4 regions of the Lysinibacillus sp. YS11 genome follow, and region 4 is predicted to be linked to each of the others. Evidence: riboswitches for the same ligand, from Rfam matches in the RefSeq annotation. Region 4 holds a riboswitch; each other region holds the start of a gene.

Region 1 (5,696 bases), 510 kb from region 4:
TCTCATTGATGCCAATAAACAAACCTCGGATCATTCTTGCATAATAAATAAGCTGTGTGAAAATGAGCGCTATTAAAACATTTTTTAAGCTAGGACCTAATATACCTAACAGCCCAAATGCAAGTACGAGTGTCGGAAAGGCTAATAAAATATCACATAATCGAATAAAAAGAAAATCAATTAATCCTCTTTTCAACGCTACAAAAGCACCCAGTAGGATAGCTAAAACAATAGCGACTAGCTGAATGATGAGCGCTGCACCTAAAGAATAACGAATACCTAAAAGAAGGCGTGACAAGATACACCTTCCTAAATGATCTGTACCTAATGGATAGTCCCAAGACGGGACTGAAAATTTCTTAGCAATATCGACAGCAAAAGGGTCGTGTGGCATTAAAATTGGCGCAAACAGTCCTAATAAGCCAGTAATGACAAGGAGGAATAGACTGATTAATCCTGTTAAGTTGCCACTTTTTGTTCGTACAAATTTCATTTTTAATCTCTCCTACCCCTCATCATTAGATGAGGGTCCAATAAACGATGCAATATATCTGTACATAAATTGGCAAGCACATAGATAACCGCAATAATTAACACATAGCATTGTACAACTGGATAATCCCTGTTCATAATGGATTCTATTAAGTACCTGCCGAGTCCGGGCCAGCTAAAAACCTGCTCCACAATCACGGCTCCACCTAAAAGATTGCCAAGGGTCATGCCTAGCAAGGAAGTCAAGGGAATAGCGGCATTTCGCAAAACATGACGGATAAGAATCACGGAGCTTTTTAATCCTCTTAGCCGTGCATATTGAACATATTGCTGCTGTAATTCTTCTAGGATGGTTGAACGGATAAGCTGAACGAATAATCCAATTGTTGGTAACGCCAGTGCGAAGGCGGGTAAAACTAAATGAGCAGGTGTGCCCTTCCCGTTTGTCGGAAAGAGTCCTAATTTTAAGCTAAATAAATAGAGTAATAGGAAACCTAACCAAAAGGCTGGAATCGACACACTCAATATGCTAAAGAATCGTATGATTTTATCGATGATGGTGTGCTTATACAATGCGCTTATTACTCCGAATGGAATACTTAGCCCTAAAATGAGGATAAACGCAGCAATAGCTAATTCAATGGTTGCGGGTAATTTCACGAATAGTTCATGTGCCACAGGTAATTTACTAACAAAAGATGTTCCAAAATCTAGCTGGATTACGCCCTTTCCCCATAGCAAATATTGAAGAAAAAACGACTTGTCCGTTCCCAGTTCCTCACGTAATGCCTGAATGGCTTCCTCTGTTGGCGCAACCCTTGCCAAACGTAGTATGACTTCAGCAGGCTCTACAGGAACAAAACGAATAAATACAAAGGTTAGGATGGAAACGCCTAATAAGACAAAGGGCAATGTTAAAATTCTTTTTAAACAAAAGATCCATGTTGATTCATACATGCTGTCACTTCCTACTCAATCCTATGATAAAGAGAGAGCTGTCTCTGCTAGACACACTCTCTCCTCCACTTTTATTTTTCTTTAGCCATTTGTGCATAAGGTATATCATATTCAGATGCACGTGGTGCAAAATCCTTTAGAGATGGTTGATAAATCACATTATTTGTTTCGTAAGAAATAGGGTAAAAGAGTGCCTGGTCATGAAACATCGTTAAAATATTCGTGTAAAGCTGCACGCGTTCCTGTTCATCTGTTCCTACTAATAATTGGTGAATTTTCGTATCGATTTCTTTGGCGTTTGCTAGGCCTAATTTCGCCTCGTACACACCACTAGCATTTGGTGTAGCTGATTCATTTGCAAAGCTATGTGGATCTGTAGGTGGTCCATTGGTACGCCAGAAATTAATATCCACCTGGTCATCCATCAATTTTTGAAGACCGACCATTACATCTGCCCCTTCTAAATTCAACTGAACGCCAATTTTTGCGAGTTCACCTTGCATTAATTCTGCCATTGGTTTTTGAATCGCATCGGATGCAATGTAAATCAAATCTAAAGACAACAGCTGTCCGTTTTTTGAACGAATTTTTTCACCCTTAGGTAATAACCACCCTGCCTCATCTAGCAATTGTTGGGCTTTTTCTGGATTGTATACAATAGGTGCTAAATCTATATTGGCATAAGGAATCGCATCCCAGAACAATGTGTTCGCTACTTTTTCCGTACCATGTGTAATACTGTCGACCATTTGTTCCTTATTAATAGCATATTGAATGGCTTGACGTACCTTTAGCTCAGATAATGGACCAGATTGTGTATTGAATAGCAGTGCTTTCGTAGATAAAGGCTCAGAGGTAGCAGTTTTGTATTTGCCACTGTCTTTTAAATACGTATAGTTATCTAAACTAATAATGCCACGCCCATAAATTAAATCTAATTCTTCGTTTTCAAATGCTAATGAAATAGATTCTGAGTCAGGAATAATTTTTACTTTTATTTGTTCAACTAGTGGTTTTTCTCCCCAATAGTTTTCATTGCGACTAAATAATGCATATTCGTCCTTTTTGTATTCAGTTAATACCCAAGGGCCTGTTCCAATCGGTGCTTTGATAGAATCTTGCGTCATATCATCCTTTGGGAATCCTTTATCCCCTAAAAAACGGAAAGGTCTGACGAAGGCAAGTTCGTTTAAGACTGGATAATAAGGCTCATCCAATTGCAGACGAATTGTAAAATCATCTACTTTTACAACCTCTTTCATGTGGTTAACCATGCCCATCCAAGAATGCATGTCTCGATTCGCTAAAACGGCGTCAAAGTTACGAATGACATTATCTGCATTAAATGCAGTGCCGTCTGAATATTTCACGTCTTTTCTTAGATGGAAAGTATACGAAGTTTTATCCTCAGAGATGTCCCAGCTTTCGGCGAGCTTAGGCGTAACAGTACCATCATCATTGTATTCCACCAAGGATTCATAAACCATTGCTTGGGCAGTCATTTGATTCGGTAAATATGTATGAGGATTCAATGGACCGACATCTAATGGCCAACCAATCGTTATTATTTTTTCATCTGTTTGGTTTGCTGAGGTCTTTTCCTTTTCTTCATCCGTGCCTGTACAGCCAGCAAGTAAACTGAACGTCAGGACAAGCAGGAAAGGAAGTAAATACTTTGTCAATCTCATTTTCTGTCTCCTATCTCTATTCGTAGTACAAATACATCTACTTGTTGAAGAAGAGAAGGCATAAAAAAACCTTATTCTAAAAAAGAATAAGGACAGAAAAACCCACGATGAGCAAGTCTCCATCCATCTCCCTATCTTTCGTAGATCATCAATGAATCTTCTTACAAGCAGGCATTCTGGCTCATGAATCATCATTTTGTTTCACCTTCCCAAGTACTCACTCAGTGGTATTTGAAACAAAACTCCTCATTTACAGCTGCGGGACAGCATGGGATTTTCACCCATTTTCCTTTTAATTGAATGAAAGACGATTTCACTCAAACTTGTAATGATTGCTATGAAATTAGTAATAAACATAACATGCTCGCCTGTTCACGTCAATTTTACTTTCTGAAGATAATATATATATCGACGTAACATAAAAAGACTAGGGATTTACCCTAGTCTTCGTTATTGGAGAGTAGATGTAGTAGATTAAAAATCATTTCGTTAGCTTGATGTAGATTGCTGTACAGCTTGACGCAACGTTTTAGTAGCAGCAACCATATTCGCTAAAGCTGCAACGGTTTCATCTTCTTTTCTCGTTTTTAAGCCACAATCTGGATTCACCCAGAATTGATAACGGTCCAGCACCTGTAGACTATCTTTCATAATAGCGAGCATTTCATCCTCGCTTGGTACACGAGGGCTATGAATATCATAGACGCCTAAGCCAATTCCTTTTTTATAGGGCTGTACTTGTAGTGAGGTAATAAGTTCCCCATGACTTCGTGATGTTTCTATGGAAATCACATCTGCATCTAGTGCGCTAATTGGTTCGATGAAATCATTAAACTCGCAGTAACACATATGTGTATGGATTTGTGTTTCATCTTTGACACTAGATGTCGCAAGCTTAAAGGAATTGACAGCCCACTCTAAGTAAGCCCCCCATTCCTCCTTTCTAAGCGGTAAACCTTCTCTTAACGCTGGCTCGTCCACTTGAATAATTGATATACCTGCGTTTTCTAGTGCTTCCACCTCTTTACGGAGTGCTAATGCAATTTGATAAGCGACATCTTTACGGGACAAATCATCTCGCACAAAGGACCAATTTAATATTGTTACTGGCCCTGTCAGCATGCCTTTTACAAATCGCTTCGTTAGGCTTTGGGCATAGGCGGATTCTTTTACGGTAATTGGTGAAGCCCATGCAACATCTCCATAAATGATCGGAGGCTTCACACAGCGTGATCCATATGAAACAACCCACGCTTTCTCTGTAAAGGCAAAGCCAGTCAGCTTTTCACCGAAATATTCGACCATATCTGTACGCTCAAATTCACCATGAACAAGTACATCGATATCTAATTCCTCTTGTATGGAGATCCAGCGCTTTGTTTCGTCTTCTAAAAATGTTTCATAGGCTTCATTCGATAATTGTTTCTTTCGCCACGCATTACGATTTCTTTTCACTTCATCTGATTGCGGGAAGCTACCGATTGTAGTTGTTGGAAACAGCGGTAATCCTAAGGCTTGTTGTTGGATCATTTGTCGCTTCGTAAAATTACTGTGTCGTTCAAAATCTTGCTTTGTCACAGTTTGAACGGCTTGATGAATTAACTTATTTTGGCGGATTGGATGATTTTTTAGAGCCTCAATCGCCTTCATACTTTCTGAAAAATTATGTTGTAAGGAACCATCTTTATCTCGTCTATATTTAGTCAGCCCCGTGATTTCTACGATTTTCTCATCTGCGAAGGCCAGAGACTGCTTTAAAACAGGGTCAAGTTCATTTTCAAGAGAGGTTGTGATTGGAACGTGCTGTAGGTTACTTGATGGTTGAATCCATAGTTCAGCAGCATGACTTAGCTGTTCAATGGCTTGAATTGTCGCATTGACCTCCGCCAGGTTTGAACGCCAAATATCACGGCCATTCACTACCCCTATTCCTAATACTTTATCCTGCGGGAAACCAAATTGACGAAGTGACGCCATATTTCCTTTATAGCCATGAACAAAGTCCAAACCGAATCCTTGAACAGGCAATGTACTTAATGCTTCATAGGCACTTAAAGCTTCGAAATAAGTCTGTAGCATTATTTTAGCCTCAGGAACGGCAGTGGCTAACTGGTCATACATTTCTTTCACCAGCTTTATCTCTGCTGGATCAAGTGTTAAGACGAGGGATGGCTCTTCTAGCTGAATCCAAGTGGCACCTGCATCCACTAATTCTTTTAATACCTGCGTATAGAGTGGTAATAAAGCTAATAAGTACTCAACCTGTGTTAATTTGTTGTAGCCTTTCGTTAACTTATAAAATGTATAGGGACCAATTAGTGTCGGCTTCGCAATGATACCGAAAGTTTCCTTCGCCTCTAAAAAGTCGGCTAACACTTTATTTTCTGTTAGTTGTAAGGCTTGTCCCTCATACTCTGGAACAATGTAGTGATAATTTGTATTAAACCATTTTGTCATTTCACTAGCTACGGCTGTTTTGTCTCCTCTTGCTACACTGAAGTAGGTATGAAAATCGACTTTACCACCTTGCCAGTTAAAGCGCTTTGGAACTAAACCAAA
Region 2 (5,696 bases), 1.3 Mb from region 4:
TTATTATTAGGTGTGATTGGTCTAAAATTAGCGGATAATTCCTCTAAAGAGCAGGTGCAAACGAAAGGAGAGAATGTATAATGGGTTGGGTACTTATTATCTTAGCTGCATTGTCTGAAATTATAGGTGTGATTGGCTTACGCTTCTATAGTCAGCATAAAACATTACGAAACTTAATGTTATATATTGGTGGTTTTGGTGTGTCCTTTGCCCTTTTATATGCATCCTTCAACTATTTGCAGTTAAGTATTGCCTATGTTGTTTGGGTAGGAATTGGTACTGTTGGAGCTGTACTCGTAAATATCATTTTCTTTGGCGAATCCAAAAATCTATCACGTATTATCAGTATCATAGCAATTATCGTAGGTGTAGCAGGCTTAAAAGCAGTATCTTAATGGCTTTACAATATAGGACGCCACTCTTAAATCGGAGGCGTCCTGTATTCATCTTATTTAAAATGGCATGACGAAGAATGGGAGTAATTAAGATAAAAATTCATAAATACCATCCGCGATAAATTCTGCAGGTCCACGCATCCAGATATGATCATTGTCAGCCCATCGTATGACTAAGTCACCGCCACTAAGTTGGACTACTATCTCTTCTCCCTTCTGACAAAAACCATTTAATATAGCAGCCACTACCGCTGCACAAGCACCTGTCCCACATGCCTCTGTTATACCCGAACCTCGTTCCCAAACGCAGCATTTTAATGCCTTCTCATGAACAACCTCTACAAACTCAACATTGCAACGATAAGGAAATCTCATATCGTTTGCTATAATACCGCCTAATGTTCTTAATGGTGCTTGCTCGATCGCATTCACAAAAACTACAGTATTCGGATTGCCCAAAAACAAAGCAGTTACCAAAAGAGATTGTTGGGGTAAAGGAAATATCTCATTGATGACAAGCTCATTTGGGTTTCCTAACATCGGAATGTCTTTGCGCAATAAGAGAGGTTTGCCCATATCGACAATCACTTCTATTACACGATTTTCTTGCACCACTACCTGTGCCAGCATAATCCCGGATTTCGTTTCAATCGTAATTAGCTCTTGTCGTACAATGTGACGTTCAAAAATATACTTAGCAACACAGCGAAGACCGTTACCACAATTTGTCCCCTCAGATCCATCTTTATTAAATACACGCATACCACAGTCAGCAATTTTAGAGGGTTGGATAATAATCAATCCATCTGAGCCAATACCAGTATGGACATTGGCCATTTTTTGAGCCAATTCACAAAAGATATCTTCCTTGTAATCATGTTGGAAAAGATCAAGGTAGATATAGCTGTTGCCAATACCATGCATTTTCGTAAAGGCTATTTGCATACAGTCACTCCTTAAAGGATGTTTTATGTATCTAATAGAAGATGACACTTTTCTATATTTGGCTAAACCCCTTCGTGAACTGTTCAGGAACATATGTAAGATACGGCTTCCCTGTCATTGGATGTATTTGAATATCCGCAAAAACACCAAATACATCTTGCAGCACTGTTGGCGTAAGTACTTCCTCTGGTGTACCATGACAAACTATTCGCCCTTGCTGTAAAACGTAAATTTGATCGCAATACATAGCAGCAATATTCAAATCATGTAAAGCTGCTACTACGGTTAAATGCAAAGTCTGAATTAAATCCATAAGTTGAAGTTGATGTTGAATATCTAAATGATTCGTCGGCTCATCTAATATTAATATCTGTGCTTGTTGAGCGAGTGCCCTTGCAACCATGACACGTTTTTTCTCGCCACCAGAAAGTGAACTAAAGCTTCGTTTCTCTAAATGCGATATGCCCGTTTGCCTAAGAGCCTCTTTAACAATTTGAAAATCTTTCTCTTGATCAAGCTCTAACAGCTTTTTATGTGGGGTTCTTCCCATACTGACTAGATCATGCACAGTGAAATCAAATAATACGGGTGTCTCTTGGCTTACAACAGCCAAATTTTTCGCAATTGCTTTGCTTGATTGCTTTAATATATCTTGCTCATTTAATACTACCGATCCACTTTCAGGTTTTAGGAGACGATACATATTTTTTAACAATGTTGATTTTCCGCTCCCATTAGGACCAATTAATCCAACAAATTGCTTTTCTTTTATTTGAATGCTTACATCATGCAGTATACGCTGATCGTAAATGGAGAATGATACTTTTTTCGCTTCTAATGTCATGGAAGTTAATCTCCTTCACCGAAAGAATAGTTGTTACGACGGAGAAGCCAAATGAAAAATGGTCCTCCACAAAAAGCTGTAATAATACCAATTGGCATTTCCTGAGGAGCAATAATAATTCGAGCAAAGGCATCTGCCCACACTAAGAATATTCCACCTATTAAAGCACTGATAGGTATTACGTATTTATAGTTTGAGCCCACAATTAAACGCACAATATGGGGAATAATCAATCCCACAAATCCTATAGAACCACTAACTGCGACAAGCACACCTGTTAATAGAGATACTAGTAGTATTAACTGAATACGGAATTGCTGAAGATTAACGCCTAATGTCACTGCCGCCTCTTCTCCTAGTAATAATAAATTTAAATTGCGATAGTGTAGCCACAGTAGCCCAAATACAACCAAGAATACGAAAGCTGGAATCACAATATTATTCCATTTGGCTCCAGCTAAACTACCTAGCATCCAAAACATAACAGCCTTTAAGGCCCCTTCTTGCTTTGACATCATTAAAATAAAGTTAGAGATAGCCGTTAAGATAAAGGACACAGCCATGCCTGCCAATAGCAAGCGGAAAATAGAGACACGCCCCCCAACACGTGATAAGAAAAAGACAAGTGCAATGGCAAGTAATGAACCGAGGAATGCGGATATTGAAAGAGCGTAAATACCTAAAAATGAAAAGGCTCCTAAAATAATCACAGAAGTAGCTCCGACAGCTGCCCCTGAAGAAATCCCTAGAATATACGGGTCTGCAATAGAATTACGTACTAGTGCCTGAATGGCTGCCCCTGCAATAGCTAACCCCGCTCCTACTATCACAGCTAGCAAAACACGAGGTGCTCTTATTTGCCAGATGATGATTTCCTGAGAGCGACTCCAATCTTGCTCGATCGAATTTTGTATAAAAGGAATTTTAGAAAGAATAACTTTCCATACATATAACGGTGTAACTGAAACTGAGCCAACCATTACAGCAAAGGTCATTGAAACAATTAATACCATGAAAAGTACGAAGGAAAATAACATAAATTTTTTATTCATCTGTTTTAAACTCCTACTGAATATTGATGAATGAAGCAATAAAAAAAGGTATCCCATGCGAAAATGCGCATAGAAATACCCAAGATTAAACAAAGTCAGAAAAATATCCAGCTATTGTCCGTAATTGCTTGCATCCTCGTGGGCATTACAGGTATTACTAAATGGCAGGTCTCCTGGCTTCGATTCACTATCCTATAATTGCCTTCCCATTCTTAAACAGTGGCAAATCATATTATAGGATTCCTCGTTACAGTTGCGGGACAGCGTCGGACTTCCACCGACTTCCCTTTTAAGTGACATTCAAAATGTCACACCAATAGTATTTGAAGTTATAAAATTGTGACGGTTCTATCATACATTTTTATAGATAGATAGTCTACTTCAATTTAATCCAACAATTGAGTTAACTTATTTAAATAATAAGGTTGACACAAATACATTCGTTTTTTACACTAGCAGTAATAACTTATAAAACGAGGTGAAATCATGGCAACTGTTACACAACATAGTCACCATAAGTTAAGAACTGTTGACATTACCTACATTGGATTATTTACAACGTTAATGATGGTGGGTGCTAATATCACTTCCTTTGCACCTTTTATGGTAGTTGGTGGTGTACCCATTACGCTTCAAACCTTCTTTGCAATTTTAGCAGGGCTTATTCTTGGTAGTAGAAAAGGTGCGCTTGCCTGCACAATTTATATGTGCGTAGGATTGGCAGGAGCTCCTGTCTTTGCTCGTTTCGGGGGTGGAATTGGCCAAATTTTAAGCCCTACCTTTGGGTTTATTATTACTTTTATATTTGCGGCATTTGTTGCGGGGTTAATCGTAGAACGAAGCGGAACAAAGAAAAGTTTTATCGTAGCTGCTTTGGTAGCAACGGCTATAAATTATTTGATAGGAACAAATTGGATGTTTTTTGCCTATAAGCTATGGGCAAGTGCGCCAGAGAATTTTTCATATAAGCTCGCTTGGCTTTGGATGATTCCTCCACTACCAAAAGATATTATTTTAGCTATTTTTGCTGGTATCTTCGCCCATAGATTACAAAAAACATTGAAGATCATGCCTATTCAATAGCATATCTCCCCGCCAGACTAAAGAAATGTTTTTCATAGGTTATATCCATCGTTTCTGCACATTTATTTGCTACATTAGGAGCACATAGTGAGGAGGATATCATATGAAATTCAATAAAAGATGGTCAGTCGGACTATTATCAGTAGTCGCTCTAATTAGTTTATCGGCTTGTACAGAGGATCAAACAAATCCTGCGTCCACTTCTAATGAAGCTGCTGAAGAAATGGATCATTCTACAATGAACCATTCAAGTTCTGGCGAAGTACCAGTAACGTTAAAAAAAGCTGAAAATCCGAAATTTCCTATAGGAAGCACAGCCATTATTACAGATGGACATATGGAAGGTATGAAAGGGGCCGAAGCAACAATAGTAGGTGCCTATACTACAACTGCCTATGTTATTTCCTATGAGCCTACAACTGGTGGAAAGCGAATAGAAAAGCATAAGTGGGTAATTCATGAAGAATTAATTGACCCACAAGAAGCACCACTGGCTCCTGGAACAGAAGTAAAAACGGACGCAACACATATGGAAGGTATGGAAAATGCGACTGTCCTTATTGACGAGGCTGTGCAAACAACTGTATATATGGTTGATTATACTTCCACTACAAGTGGTGAAGCTGTAACAAATCATAAATGGGTAACAGAAGAAGAGCTTAGTCCAAAATAATAGAAATAACCTCTACCTTCAATTCTGGTAGAGGTTAATTTCTAGCTTTTATGTTCCATTTGCTTTCTCTTTGCAGACTTATGCCATTTATAGCCGATGCCCCAAACGGTTTGCAAGTAATCATCCGCCGGAAAACCACTTTTTCTTAATTTTTCTCGTAAATTACGTACATGTGAATCAATGGTACGATCTTCAATCGTTACATCATATCCCCAAACGGCATGTATAAGGTGTTCTCTAGAAAATGCTCTATTTTGATAATCTAAAAATAGGGCGAGCATGGCAAATTCCTTTGGTGTTAATGGAATTGCCTTATGCTGAAAATATACTTCAAAGGACTCTCTATCTAAACAAAGCCCTTCAAAGTTAATCACTTTTTCTTCAGATATCGTTCTTCTTAATACAGCATGTATGCGTGCTAACAATTCTTCCTCATCAAAAGGCTTTAAAACGTAGTCATCAGCACCAAGATTTAAACCTTTTACAATATCAGCGTGTTCTCCTTTTGCAGTAAGCATAATGATAGGAACATCCCAAAACTTCCTAATTTCCTGGCAAACCTGCCACCCATCCATCTCTGGCATCATTATATCCAAAAGAACTAAATCCACATGCTCTTCTTCTAAAAAATCCAATGCCTCTTGTATAGAAGACATTGCTCTACAATTAAATAGTGGTTCCAAATAAAGGGTTAATAAATCTAA
Region 3 (5,696 bases), 670 kb from region 4:
TCTGCTTCGAGTAAACGGAAAATCTGTAGCACTTCCTTGATATGCTGATCACCCTCATATTGAACCTTTGCCTGTAAGGTTGGGACAAGCTCATAGGGCTGTGATAGCATCGTTGTACCGATTCGATCCCCAATGTTTGCCTGGCTCAGTCCTTTGACAGCGAAAATTTCTCCTGCCTCTACCTGTTGAACGGTCTCAAAGCGACTGCCGTTATAAAGGCGAATTTCGGTCACTTTTTCTGTTACTTCGTCAAATGAAAATTCATCTCGTACATGCAACGAGCCCTTGGTTGCCTTCATAAAGGTTAAACGCTGGTGCCCATCATGACGAATCTTAAAAACCTCGCCCTCAAACGGGGCATCCTTGTCAAAATGGGTAGCCGTTAACAGCGGGAGCTGGTCAAGAAATTCCTGAATGCCCTCATCCTTTAAGGCCGAGCCAGCAAAGCAAGGGAAGGCACCTTCATTTTTAATCATTTCCTTTAATTGAGCAAGACACTGTTCATGCTCCAATGACTCATTTAGAAAGGCATCAAGCAATTTTTCGTCGCGCTCCGCCAGCCATTCCATGATATTATTTGATACATAGTCTGCTCGCAGTGGCTCATCGATGAACAATACATGCTGAGAGCAATCTTTGCGAAGCTGGCTGATGACAGCCTCCATATTGGCACCCTCACGATCCATTTTGTTGATAAAGAAGAAGGTAGGGACATGGTATTGACGTAAAAGTTGCCACACTGTTTCTGTATGGCCCTGTATCCCTTCGACAGCGCTAATGATAATAATGGCATAATCCATCACACGAATGGCACGCTCCATCTCAGGGGAGAAATCGACATGCCCTGGCGTATCAATCAATGTGTATGTATCATCGCCAATATTCATGCGCCCTTGCTCGGCAAATATCGTAATGCCTCGTCTGCGCTCTAGCTCATGATGATCAAGAAAGGTATCCTGATGATCAACACGCCCCCGTGCTTGAATACTATTTGTATGAAAAAGCACTTGCTCAGAGAAGGTCGTTTTTCCTGCATCCACGTGCGCAAGTACACCGATCGTTTTGTACATAAGAAATCCTCGTTTCTATAGAATGCTATCTTTTTATTGTAACAGAATACTAGCTTCTATATTTCTTGTAAAATAGTTCGTCTTTATGTCGAAATAGTGCTAATATAATGATGATTATACTTTTAGTGTCATACTACTGATTGCGCGATAAATTTTCTTCTGCTAGTCTATCAATAGTATTGACCATTATAGAACGTATTGGTGCAAATGGCATTTGTCATTTGCTTAAAAGGGAAATCGGTGCAATTCCGATGCTGTCCCGCAACTGTAAATGGGGAGTCTATACAGCATGCCACTGTAGTGAAACTATGGGAAGGCGTATAGATGATGAACCTAAGCCAGGATACCTGCCAGTATGTATTTTTTGACTAAGAACCACGAGGATGGGGATAGTGATGAAGGTAATGATACCGTTATTTCACTATGCTACTCTCTTGGCGACAAGAGGGTTTTTTTATGCCCTTCCAACTACCTTAGTAGTAAAGAAGTCTCTGATTTCTTTCTATATTTTAAAAGCAAAGGAGAAAAGGACATGAAGAAATGGAAAAGTATATGGCTGATGATGATCATTGCCTTGGTCGCTGTTTTAGGGGCTTGTAACGCAAAGGACAAAACGGAATCAGCTGCACAAGGTGAAAAGGTTGAGCCATCTGAGGCGGCAGCAGAAGTAACCATTAAAAATAATGACACAACTCAAACATATACGGAAGCACCAACAAAAGCGATTAGCTTAAATCAACATGTGACAGAAATTATGTTAGCACTTGGTTTAGAGGATTCTATGGTAGGGACAGCTTACTTAGATGATAAAATCTATGAACCACTGCAAGAGGCATACGATAAGGTCCCTGTTCTTTCCGATCAATACCCAACGAAGGAGCAAGTCATCGATGCCGAGGCAGATTTCCTATATGCTGGCTGGAAAAGTGGCTTTGGCGAAAAGGGTGTAGGCACACCAGAAGAGCTTGAAGAATTAGGCATCCATACGTATTTACATACGGCTTCCAACATGACAAAGCCAACCATAGAGGATATTTTCACTGATATTCGCAATATCGCGAAGATTTTCCGTATTGAGGATCGTGGCGAAGCTTTAATTGAGCAAATGACGAAAGATGTAGAGGCAGTACAAGCTAAATTACCAAAAGATAGCGAAAAATTACGTGTTCTTGTGTTTGATAGCGGTGAAAAGGATGTATTTACAGCTGGTCAAAACTTTATGAATGAGCTTGTGACAATCGCGGGTGGACAAAATATCTTTGGTGATGTGGAATCAGGCTGGACAACTGTGTCGAAGGAAGATGCAGTAGACCGCAACCCAGAGGTAGTTGTCGTGATTGATTACGGTGAAACAACGGCAGACCAAAAGATCCAATTCTTAAAAAATGATCCAGCCTTAAAGGAGATGGAAGCGGTCAAAAATGAGCGCTTTGTTATCCTGCCACTTTCAGCAGCGTCTGAAGGGGTTCGTGCGGCAGAGGCCATTGGAATTTTAGCAAAGGGCTTCTATCCTGAAAACTTTTAATTCATTCGAGCTAGCGTTTTGCTAGCTCCTTTTTTATAAGGAGCGATAAAAATGAACGCATTTCAAAAAAATGTACCAGATCAAACATTTGAAACACTGAACCGTCATGGTGAGTTTACCCGTCTAGCCGTTAGCCCTGGCATTATTAATAAGCATTATACTCCTGCACAATTCCAAAAAATAGCCGAAATTGCTGGCGAAAAGGGGGCGATAAAATATTCTGCTTCCTATAGTATACTCGTATCCATACCAACGTGCGATGCCACGGAAGCGGTGCAAGCCTTACAGGAAGCAGGTCTTTATGTTGCTCCCTCTGGTTCAATCATAGCCATGAAGGCCTGCGATTTTTGTGATGGGGAGAAAATGGAGGCTGCTCCGATAACCGAACAGCTCTATCATGCCATAGAGGGGATGAAGGTACCTGCAAGAGTGCGTGTCAATATTAATGGCTGTGCATCAGCTTGCTACAATGCAGTCTATGATGATATTGGACTCGTTTACCAACAAGAAAGCTTTGATGTCTATTTAGGGGCAGTACCGATGGGAGCAAAGGCACAGGCTGGCACGTTATTCGCTAAGAGGGTAGACGTCACACAAATTGAAGATTTTTTACTGCACCTGATAAACCTTTATAAGGAGCATGCTCGCCCAAATGAGCCCTTTTATAAATTTTATCGCAGAACAAAGTCAGCAGAATATTGGGAACTAGTAAAAAATTCAATAAATAGCAGGAATATTACTTAGGGTGTCGAAGTATTGTAGTAAGGCACAGAAAATTACAATACAAAGGAGCAAGAACATGACATCGAAACAAGGGATTCAACCAGAAGATCTTTATCACTTAAAATCATTAGCAGATCCACAGCTTTCACCAGATGGGACAGAGGTAGTTTATGTAGAGACTCGTATGGACGAGAAGAAAAATGACTATATATCGAATTTGTTTTACATAAACTTGAAGGACAAAACACCACAGCAATGGACATTTGGTGAAGATAGAACGAGTTCCCCTGTTTGGTCACCAGATGGCAGTCAAATTGCATTTTTGTCAACGAGAACAGGTAAGTCGCAAATTTATGTTCTTTCGAAAGCAGGTGGAGAGGCAAAACAGGTGACACATTGTAAAAATGGAGCGACCTCCCCTGTCTGGTCACCGTGTGGCAAGAAAATTGCTTTTTCAGTCGTGCTAGGGAAAGATGAAACCATCCTAGATAAAGCGGAGGATGAGAAGAAAAAGGACAAAGAACTAAAGCCACTAGAAATCGAGAAAATGAAACACAAATCGGATGCTGGTGGATTTATTGATATGGAGCAGTTTACCCATATTGCCATTGTCAATGTGGCATCAGGAGAGCTAGAACAAGTGACAGAAGGCAAAGAGTACTGCCATCTGGGTACTTGGTCGCCAGATGGCAAATACCTTACGTACTTAGCAGATAAAGCGGAGGATTTAGATTTCTCATTTAATGTGGATATCTATTTATTGGAGTTAGAATCTAAGCAGAGTCACAAGCTAACAGAAGGTTCGGGTGCATATTACCAAACAGCTTGGTCTCCGAATAGTCGCTATCTTTCTTTTGTAGGTGGAGAACGTGAATTTGAAAATGCCACACAAGCAAAGCTTTGGATTTATGACATGGAGCAAAAACTACTAAACTGTGTAACAAGTGAATTTGATGCGCCTGTTGGTGATTATGTCATCGGTGATTTCCTGCAAGGTGTAGCGTCACCACGTGTGCAATGGATGAATGATAATCATAGCTTCTACTTCCAAGTCACAGATCACGGCAATGCGGCGATTTATTACGGAAATGTAGATGGCGAAATTTACCCAGCTATCCATGATGATCAATATGTCTATGGCTTCTCACTTGATGCGCAAAACGATCAGGCTATTGCGGCTATTAGCACAACGACCAATCCAGGCGATCTGTTTTATGTGAACCTAAAAACAGGTGACAAAGAACAGTTGACGTCCATTAATGAAGATTTTTTAAAAACCAAAACATTAGCTGTTCCAGAGAGTATCGAATTTGAAGGTGCAGAAGGCTGGAAGGTCAATGGCTGGATTATGAGGCCAGTTGGCTATGAAGCAGGGAAGAAATATCCTCTCATTCTTGAAATCCATGGTGGTCCGCATGCTATGTATGGCAATACCTACTTTAATGAATTCCAAATCCTTGCTGCACAAGGCTTTGCAGTGCTTTATACTAATCCGCGTGGTAGTCATGGCTATGGCCAAAAATTTGTTGATGCAGTACGTGGCGATTATGGTGGTAATGATTATGCGGACTTAATGGCAGCGATAGACTACGCTCTGGAGCACTATGATTTTATTGATCAAGATCGTCTAGGTGTAACTGGTGGAAGCTACGGTGGTTTTATGACCAACTGGATTGTGGGCCATACAAATCGCTTTAAAGCAGCTGTGACGCAGCGCTCCATTTCGAACTGGATTAGCTTTGCTGGTGTCAGTGATATCGGCTATTACTTTACAGACTGGCAAATTCAAGCAGGACTCGATGATATAGAGAAGCTATGGCATCATTCGCCACTGAAGTATGTAGACAAAGTGGAGACACCATTATTGATTTTACATGGTGAAAAAGACTATCGTTGTCCAATTGAGCAGGCAGAGCAATTGTTTATCGCCTTAAAATATCATAAAAAACAAACAAAGTTCGTGCGTTTCCCTGAGGCGAATCATGAACTTTCAAGAAGTGGAAAACCCACATTACGAATTAATCGACTTGAATATATCCGTGATTGGTTTGTGAAATATCTATAATCGGGTGGCCTAAGAAGAGAACATCTTCTTAGGCTACTTTTAATAGAAAGGCTCTGTTTGTTTATAACGTTTCAATCTTTTGGAACCTTTATTGTAGAGGTACCGAACCTCCTTAGGTAGAATCAACTTTTCCTTACATAAAAAGAATCACACCTTGGTGTGATTCTCAATTGGTTAGTCGATTTTCTGGATGAACACGACCTTCAGATAATTAAATTCAGGGTATTCACGTGGTACACGGAAATCCTTCGGTAAACCGTATTCCTCGACAATTTTATAGCGTGTACGAGTCTCTTTAAATGCTTGGTCAATA
Region 4 (5,696 bases):
TAATTTTTCCAGCCTCCATAACAATGATTAGATCTGCCCATTCATAGGCGAGAGGTATGTCATGGGTTGCTAGTAAAATGGATCTCTCACCATCATCTAATTTGGCTAAGTATTGTAATACTTGTGTAGCATAATAATTATCAAGACCGGCTGTTGGTTCATCTAACAAAAGGACAGAGGGCTCCATCGCTAAAACACCTGCCATTGCTACACGTTTTTTCTGACCTACGCTTAAAAAATGAATGGGTTTATCAAGCAAATCTTCCACTTCGGTTTGCGCAACGGCCCATGCTATTTTTTCTTCCGTTTTTTCAGTAGACCAGCCGAGATTCAATGGGCCAAATGCTATATCTTGCTTGACGGTCCCTGAAAAAAGCTGATGATCTGCATTCTGAAAAACAATGCCGACTTTTTGGCGTAGGGCCTTTAAAGCTTTTCGACTATATTCCAGATCGTTGCCTTCGAATACAATCGTCCCAGCTGTAGGTTTTAAAATACCGTTAAGATGCTGAAATAAAGTCGATTTTCCTGCGCCATTATGTCCGAGTATGGCGATTTTTTTACCTTTTGGAATGTCTAATGTAATATCTGACAACGCCTTCGTACCATCCGCATAGGCATAAGATAATTGGTTGAGTTCAAAATAAAATGCTGTCATGTAAAATACCCTCCATATACGATGAGGACTAGTAAAATAGCTGCCATGCCTAGCCAATTTTTCTTGCTATAAGAGCCCATCTCTTGCCAGTAGACGGCATCGCCTCCACGTGATTGCATGGCATTGTTGAGCTCTCGGCTACGCTGAAACATTTCCACAAATAATGCCACAATAAGCATGGAGACAGAGCGTAGCCATTGCATCGGTGAATGATAGCCAAGACGTGCTTGTTGGGCGAGATGTATATTTTGCATACTTTCTAAAAACATAAAAATAAAACGATAGGTTAGTTCGACGAGCTCCACTAATAAAGAGGGGAGTCGCCATTGTCGTAGCACATAACATATTCCTTGTACGGAAGTGGTTAGAATTAAAAAGTATAAACAACTAATGCTTCCAAGGACAATAAAGAACAGCTGTTGCGCTGCTAACACACTTGCATTCCCAATAAAGACAGTCCAATTCCTAAATGTAAACGACCAAATATGGGCAGGGAGTGCATTCGTTGATGATGTAAAGGAAAGTAAAATAGATACGAGACTTGTTAATAAGAAAAAGCTAGGTAGCAATAATAATTTGCCGTAGTATGCAAGCGGAATTTTTGCACCTAAAATGATAAAAGCACTCATTACAAAAAATGTAATGAGTGAAAGTCGTTCATCTCTCATGATGAGCGTTATGAGAAGTAGTCCAAGTGAAAATATCATTTTTTCTAGCGGATGAACGGACGCTAGCTTATTCAGATAGGCATACTTATCAATGAGTAACATAATGGTTAACCTTCTTTGTGTTTGCCACGCATATAGCCGATGAAGTAGCCAATAAAGCCAGCTCCTATAGCTGCCTGTAGCACGAATAATAAGCTTTCGATTTCACCACTTGGTGGCTCCCATAGACTTTCAAACCATGGTTCATATTCCGCATTGATTTCACCAATAGCTGCTTCTGCTTCTCCATCAGCACCACCAAATTCAGCACCTTTTTGTATGAATAAGGGAATGATGGCTAACAACACAACAATTGCTAATAACAATAAATTTTTTTTCATTTGTTAATGTGCCTCCTTTGTTGAGAAAACACGTAACGTTTTTAATTCGCTAACATTGTATTTTTTCAAGAAATTCATCACAATGACCGTTAAAATTCCTTCACTCACTGCTAAAGGAATTTGAGTTAAGGCAAAAATACCTGCAAACTTTGTAAAGGATGCCATAAAGCCTCCAACCTCTGAAGGAAAGGCTAGTGCTAGTTGTACAGAAGTCACAATGTATGTACCTAAATCACCAAGCATAGCTGCAAAGAATATGGCTAGTGAAAATGACAACCCTACTTTTTGAGCCCCTTTAAAGACAAAGTAAGCAATAAAAGGACCAACAATAGCCATAGAAAAGGCATTAGCCCCTAAAGTTGTAATTCCTCCATGAGCTAATAATAAAGATTGAAATAATAAAACGATTGTTCCAATTACACTCATTGCTAGAGGGCCAAAGAGTACTGTCCCAAGTCCTACACCAGTTGGGTGAGAGCAACTACCTGTAACTGAAGGGATTTTTAGGGCGGATAGCACAAAGGCAAAGGCTCCTGAAAGCCCCAAAAGCATTTTTGTTTCAGGATTTTCATCAATGGTTTTTCGAATAGAACGCAATCCTAGAATGATAAATGGGATAGAGATCACCCACCAAAAAATAGCCCATTCGATTGGTAAAAAACCTTCCATGATATGCATGGCAAAGGCACGTTTTGGCACGATTAAAAAGGCCAGTAAAAAATAACTAAGTTTCCACCATGATAATTTCAAAAAGCTTTCCTCCTAACTATTTAATAGATTTTTAGAATATTGCGTGCGTAATTAAAAAAAGCACTTCTCCTTAGGTGGAAAAGTGCATAGCTAAAAAAGCAAATAACAGTCTCATCTGCTAAGCCGCACACCTATCCTCGTAGGTTGAAACGATCACTTATTTTTCGGCAGGTCTCCTGGCTCTAGTTCAATGCTTTATAGGTCTTCCCATCCGTTGGACAGTGACATATTCTATAAAGCTCCCTATTACAGTGGCGGGACCGCGCCGGACTCAAACCGGCTTCCCTTTTAAGCAAAATGACAAGCACTTTGCACCGAAAAACATTCAAATTGTGAGATTTCACGACAAAGTGTAACATGAATTTCCATAAATATGCTATACCTTTTATGAAATTTTTTAAATTAAAGGTCAACGGTGAATATTCTGATAAAATTTTGTGCGCAAATTATATAGATTGTATAAATTTCATACCTAGTTCCATTCAAAATTGATAAATTTGTCATAAATTTTTAAAGAAATATTGAAATTTTAAAATAATAAGATATGATAAAGACAGTTTTCTATTTAAAATTCTACTAAAAATTTCATATAAAACGTCAATAAGTGCTCGAATAGCTCGAGATAATAGGGAAATTGGTGAAAATCCAATACAGCCCCCGCTACTGTAATAGCTGATGAAATCGCAAAGCCACTGGTACAAACTTGGGAAGGTGCGACAGTAAAATGAAGCTTAAGTCAGGAAACCTGCTTATTTGATTGTGCATGCAAACTTTTCGGAGGGAGAAGTTGAAGCGAAAGCGGGTACCTGTATTTCATTCTATTCGTTTTTATTTGGCTTCTACAAAACCTTTACTCTTCGTTATAGAGTAAAGGTTTTTCTTTTTCCAAAAAGCAAATGAGGGGAGACAGAAGATGACAACTTGGAATTTAGAGGGGATGAAAACACATCTCTTTATTTGCAATGGCAGTAGCTGCATGAAAAAGGATGGGGAGGAAATTACCTTAGCCATTCGAGATGAGATACAGCGGCAAGCACTCGATCAGGAAATACATACGACAAGAACGCGCTGTAATGGACGCTGCAAGGATGCTTGTGTGGTAATCGCTTATCCTCAAGGAAACTGGTATCGTGTGCCATCAACAGAGCATGCTAGAACACTAGTACAAGATTTACATCATGAATCCTTATACAACGAACATGTCTTTACACTTCGTGAAGGTACATTACAGCGTACTGCTCAAACAACTGCCATTAAAGGGATCGAAAAGGTGAAAGAGGGGTAACAACATGGCGCAAAAAGGAAAAATTTTCGTAGTAGGCTTTGGACCTGGAGATTTTAAGCATATTACGACACGTGCAGTAGAGGCTTTACAACAAAGTGATATGATTATAGGCTATAAAACCTATGTAGAGCTGATTCAAGATTTAGTAAGTGCAAAATCGATTGTTAGTACAGGCATGACAGAAGAAGTGTCGCGTGCACAGGAAGCCGTTCGTCAAGCCGAAGCAGGGAGCATCGTCTCAGTAATTTCGAGTGGTGATGCAGGCGTCTATGGCATGGCGGGTTTAGTCTATGAGGTGTTAATTGAGCTAGGCTGGACAGAAGCAACAGGAATTGAAGTAGAAATTGTTCCTGGGATTTCTGCGATTAATTCATGCGCTAGCATACTTGGTGCACCTATTATGCACGATGCTTGTACAATCAGTTTGAGTGACCATCTAACACCTTGGAATTTAATTGCAAAGCGTGTCGAGGCAGCTGCAATGGCGGACTTTGTCATTGCTTTATACAATCCTAAAAGTGGACGTCGAACAAGACAAATTGTCGAGGCTCAACGAATACTCTTAGAATATCGTTCGCCAGACACACCAGTAGGGCTTGTGAAAAGTGCCTATCGAGAACGTCAAGAAGTGACCATGACAACACTAGCAGAAATGCTAGAACATGATATTGGTATGTTGACAACTGTCATTATCGGGAATTCGTCAACATTTTTCTATGACAATAAGATGATTACGCCCCGCGGTTACCAACGTAAATATACCCTGGGTGAAGAGAAACAGCCATTACGTCCACATCAACGTTTACGCGAAGAAAATGAACCTTGGGCAATGAACCAAGAGACGGGAACAGCGCGAAATGACTTTACGGCTGACCCTAATGCAGGGCGCTTTAATAAACCCAGTATAGCCGTTACGCCAAAGCCGAAAAAAACAGCTCTTGAAATGGCTACAGCGGCACTTGCAATGGTAAAAGGGACAAGCGCAGTCAAAGTAACACCGAAGCTTGTACAGCAAAAAATAGAATCTATTTTTGAATTAGCAGTAAGTCCTGGTGTAGCCAATAAGTTTTTTACTCCCCAGCAAATGATGACGTTAGCGGAGGTCGTTGGGGATGAGGGGACGATGGAATACACACCAGATCATCAAATTCATTTGAAAATACCAACGACTGCCCCTGAACAGATCACAGAGAAATTACAGGAAGTAGGGTTTTTATTAGCCCCGATTGGTGATGTGTTATCACTGAAGGCTTGTGATTTTTGCTACGGTGAAAAGGCTGATTCAATACCATATGCAGAGGAAATACAAGAAAAACTAGGCGGTATGTCCTTACCGAAGACATTAAATATTGGCTTTAATGGCTGTGGTATGGCCTGTTATCGGGCTGTATTTGATGATATTGGCATCGTCTACCGCAAAAGTAAATTCGATGTCTTTATTGGAGCAAAACCAGTCGGTCGTACAGCACACGCAGCACAGCCTGTTGTAGAAGGGCTGGAGCCTGAGCAACTGATTCCACTCATTACAGATATTATTGAAGAATATAAAGCAAATGCTCATCCAAATGAACGCTTGTTTAAATATTTTAAACGTGTGAAAAAGATACTGCATTTTACGTATCAAGATATGTCTTCCAAAATAAAAGTAGAGCCAGCTCCGTGCGGCGACTAGTAAGGAGTAGAGAGATGAAAGCTATTTTATTTGTCGGCCATGGGAGCCGTTTAGCAGCAGGAAATGATGAGGTTCGTACATTTATCGAACAAATGACACCGCGTATTGATGAACAATTTTTAGTGGAAACTTGTTTCCTTGAATTTGCTTCACCTAACATCGAAGAAGGTATTACAAACTGTGTGAAAAAGGGAGCTACAGAGGTACATGTAATTCCAATCATTTTACTGCATGCAGGCCATTCAAAGCTGCATATTCCAGCGGAAATCGAGCATGCGCGTGA

Evidence for each region. Region 4 has a riboswitch for cobalamin ahead of LBYS11_RS13890 (energy-coupling factor ABC transporter permease). Riboswitches for the same ligand answer to the same signal wherever they lie in the genome.
Region 1: it holds a riboswitch for cobalamin, as region 4 does, so the genes downstream of both, nikA (nickel ABC transporter substrate-binding protein) here and LBYS11_RS13890 (energy-coupling factor ABC transporter permease) in region 4, are expected to answer to the same signal.
Region 2: it holds a riboswitch for cobalamin, as region 4 does, so the genes downstream of both, LBYS11_RS20345 (FecCD family ABC transporter permease) here and LBYS11_RS13890 (energy-coupling factor ABC transporter permease) in region 4, are expected to answer to the same signal.
Region 3: it holds a riboswitch for cobalamin, as region 4 does, so the genes downstream of both, LBYS11_RS10445 (ABC transporter substrate-binding protein) here and LBYS11_RS13890 (energy-coupling factor ABC transporter permease) in region 4, are expected to answer to the same signal.

Annotation. Positions count from the first base shown of each region.
Region 1 covers NZ_CP026007.1:2,282,956-2,288,651, reverse strand. Annotated here, with positions in the region: gene LBYS11_RS11255 (ABC transporter permease subunit) at 1-493, opposite strand, end outside; gene nikB (nickel ABC transporter permease) at 496-1,449, opposite strand; gene nikA (nickel ABC transporter substrate-binding protein) at 1,521-3,137, opposite strand; cobalamin riboswitch at 3,286-3,479, opposite strand; gene metE (5-methyltetrahydropteroyltriglutamate--homocysteine S-methyltransferase) at 3,627-5,696, opposite strand, start outside.
Region 2 covers NZ_CP026007.1:4,055,261-4,060,956, forward strand. Annotated here, with positions in the region: gene LBYS11_RS20325 (DMT family transporter) at 1-81, shown strand, start outside; gene LBYS11_RS20330 (DMT family transporter) at 81-395, shown strand; gene dapF (diaminopimelate epimerase) at 483-1,340, opposite strand; gene LBYS11_RS20340 (heme ABC transporter ATP-binding protein) at 1,393-2,184, opposite strand; gene LBYS11_RS20345 (FecCD family ABC transporter permease) at 2,190-3,236, opposite strand; cobalamin riboswitch at 3,382-3,569, opposite strand; gene LBYS11_RS20350 (biotin transporter BioY) at 3,723-4,319, shown strand; gene LBYS11_RS20355 (YdhK family protein) at 4,423-4,992, shown strand; gene LBYS11_RS20360 (response regulator transcription factor) at 5,034-5,696, opposite strand, start outside.
Region 3 covers NZ_CP026007.1:2,114,644-2,120,339, forward strand. Annotated here, with positions in the region: gene LBYS11_RS10440 (elongation factor G) at 1-1,070, opposite strand, end outside; cobalamin riboswitch at 1,253-1,440, shown strand; gene LBYS11_RS10445 (ABC transporter substrate-binding protein) at 1,603-2,595, shown strand; gene LBYS11_RS10450 (precorrin-3B methylase) at 2,647-3,339, shown strand; gene LBYS11_RS10455 (S9 family peptidase) at 3,395-5,383, shown strand; partial or broken gene LBYS11_RS10460 (class I SAM-dependent rRNA methyltransferase) at 5,558-5,696, opposite strand, start outside.
Region 4 covers NZ_CP026007.1:2,789,198-2,794,893, reverse strand. Annotated here, with positions in the region: gene LBYS11_RS13905 (energy-coupling factor ABC transporter ATP-binding protein) at 1-658, opposite strand, end outside; gene cbiQ (cobalt ECF transporter T component CbiQ) at 655-1,428, opposite strand; gene LBYS11_RS13895 (energy-coupling factor ABC transporter substrate-binding protein) at 1,434-1,706, opposite strand; gene LBYS11_RS13890 (energy-coupling factor ABC transporter permease) at 1,710-2,456, opposite strand; cobalamin riboswitch at 2,605-2,790, opposite strand; cobalamin riboswitch at 3,042-3,224, shown strand; gene LBYS11_RS13885 ((2Fe-2S) ferredoxin domain-containing protein) at 3,370-3,741, shown strand; gene cobJ (precorrin-3B C(17)-methyltransferase) at 3,746-5,413, shown strand; gene LBYS11_RS13875 (sirohydrochlorin chelatase) at 5,428-5,696, shown strand, end outside.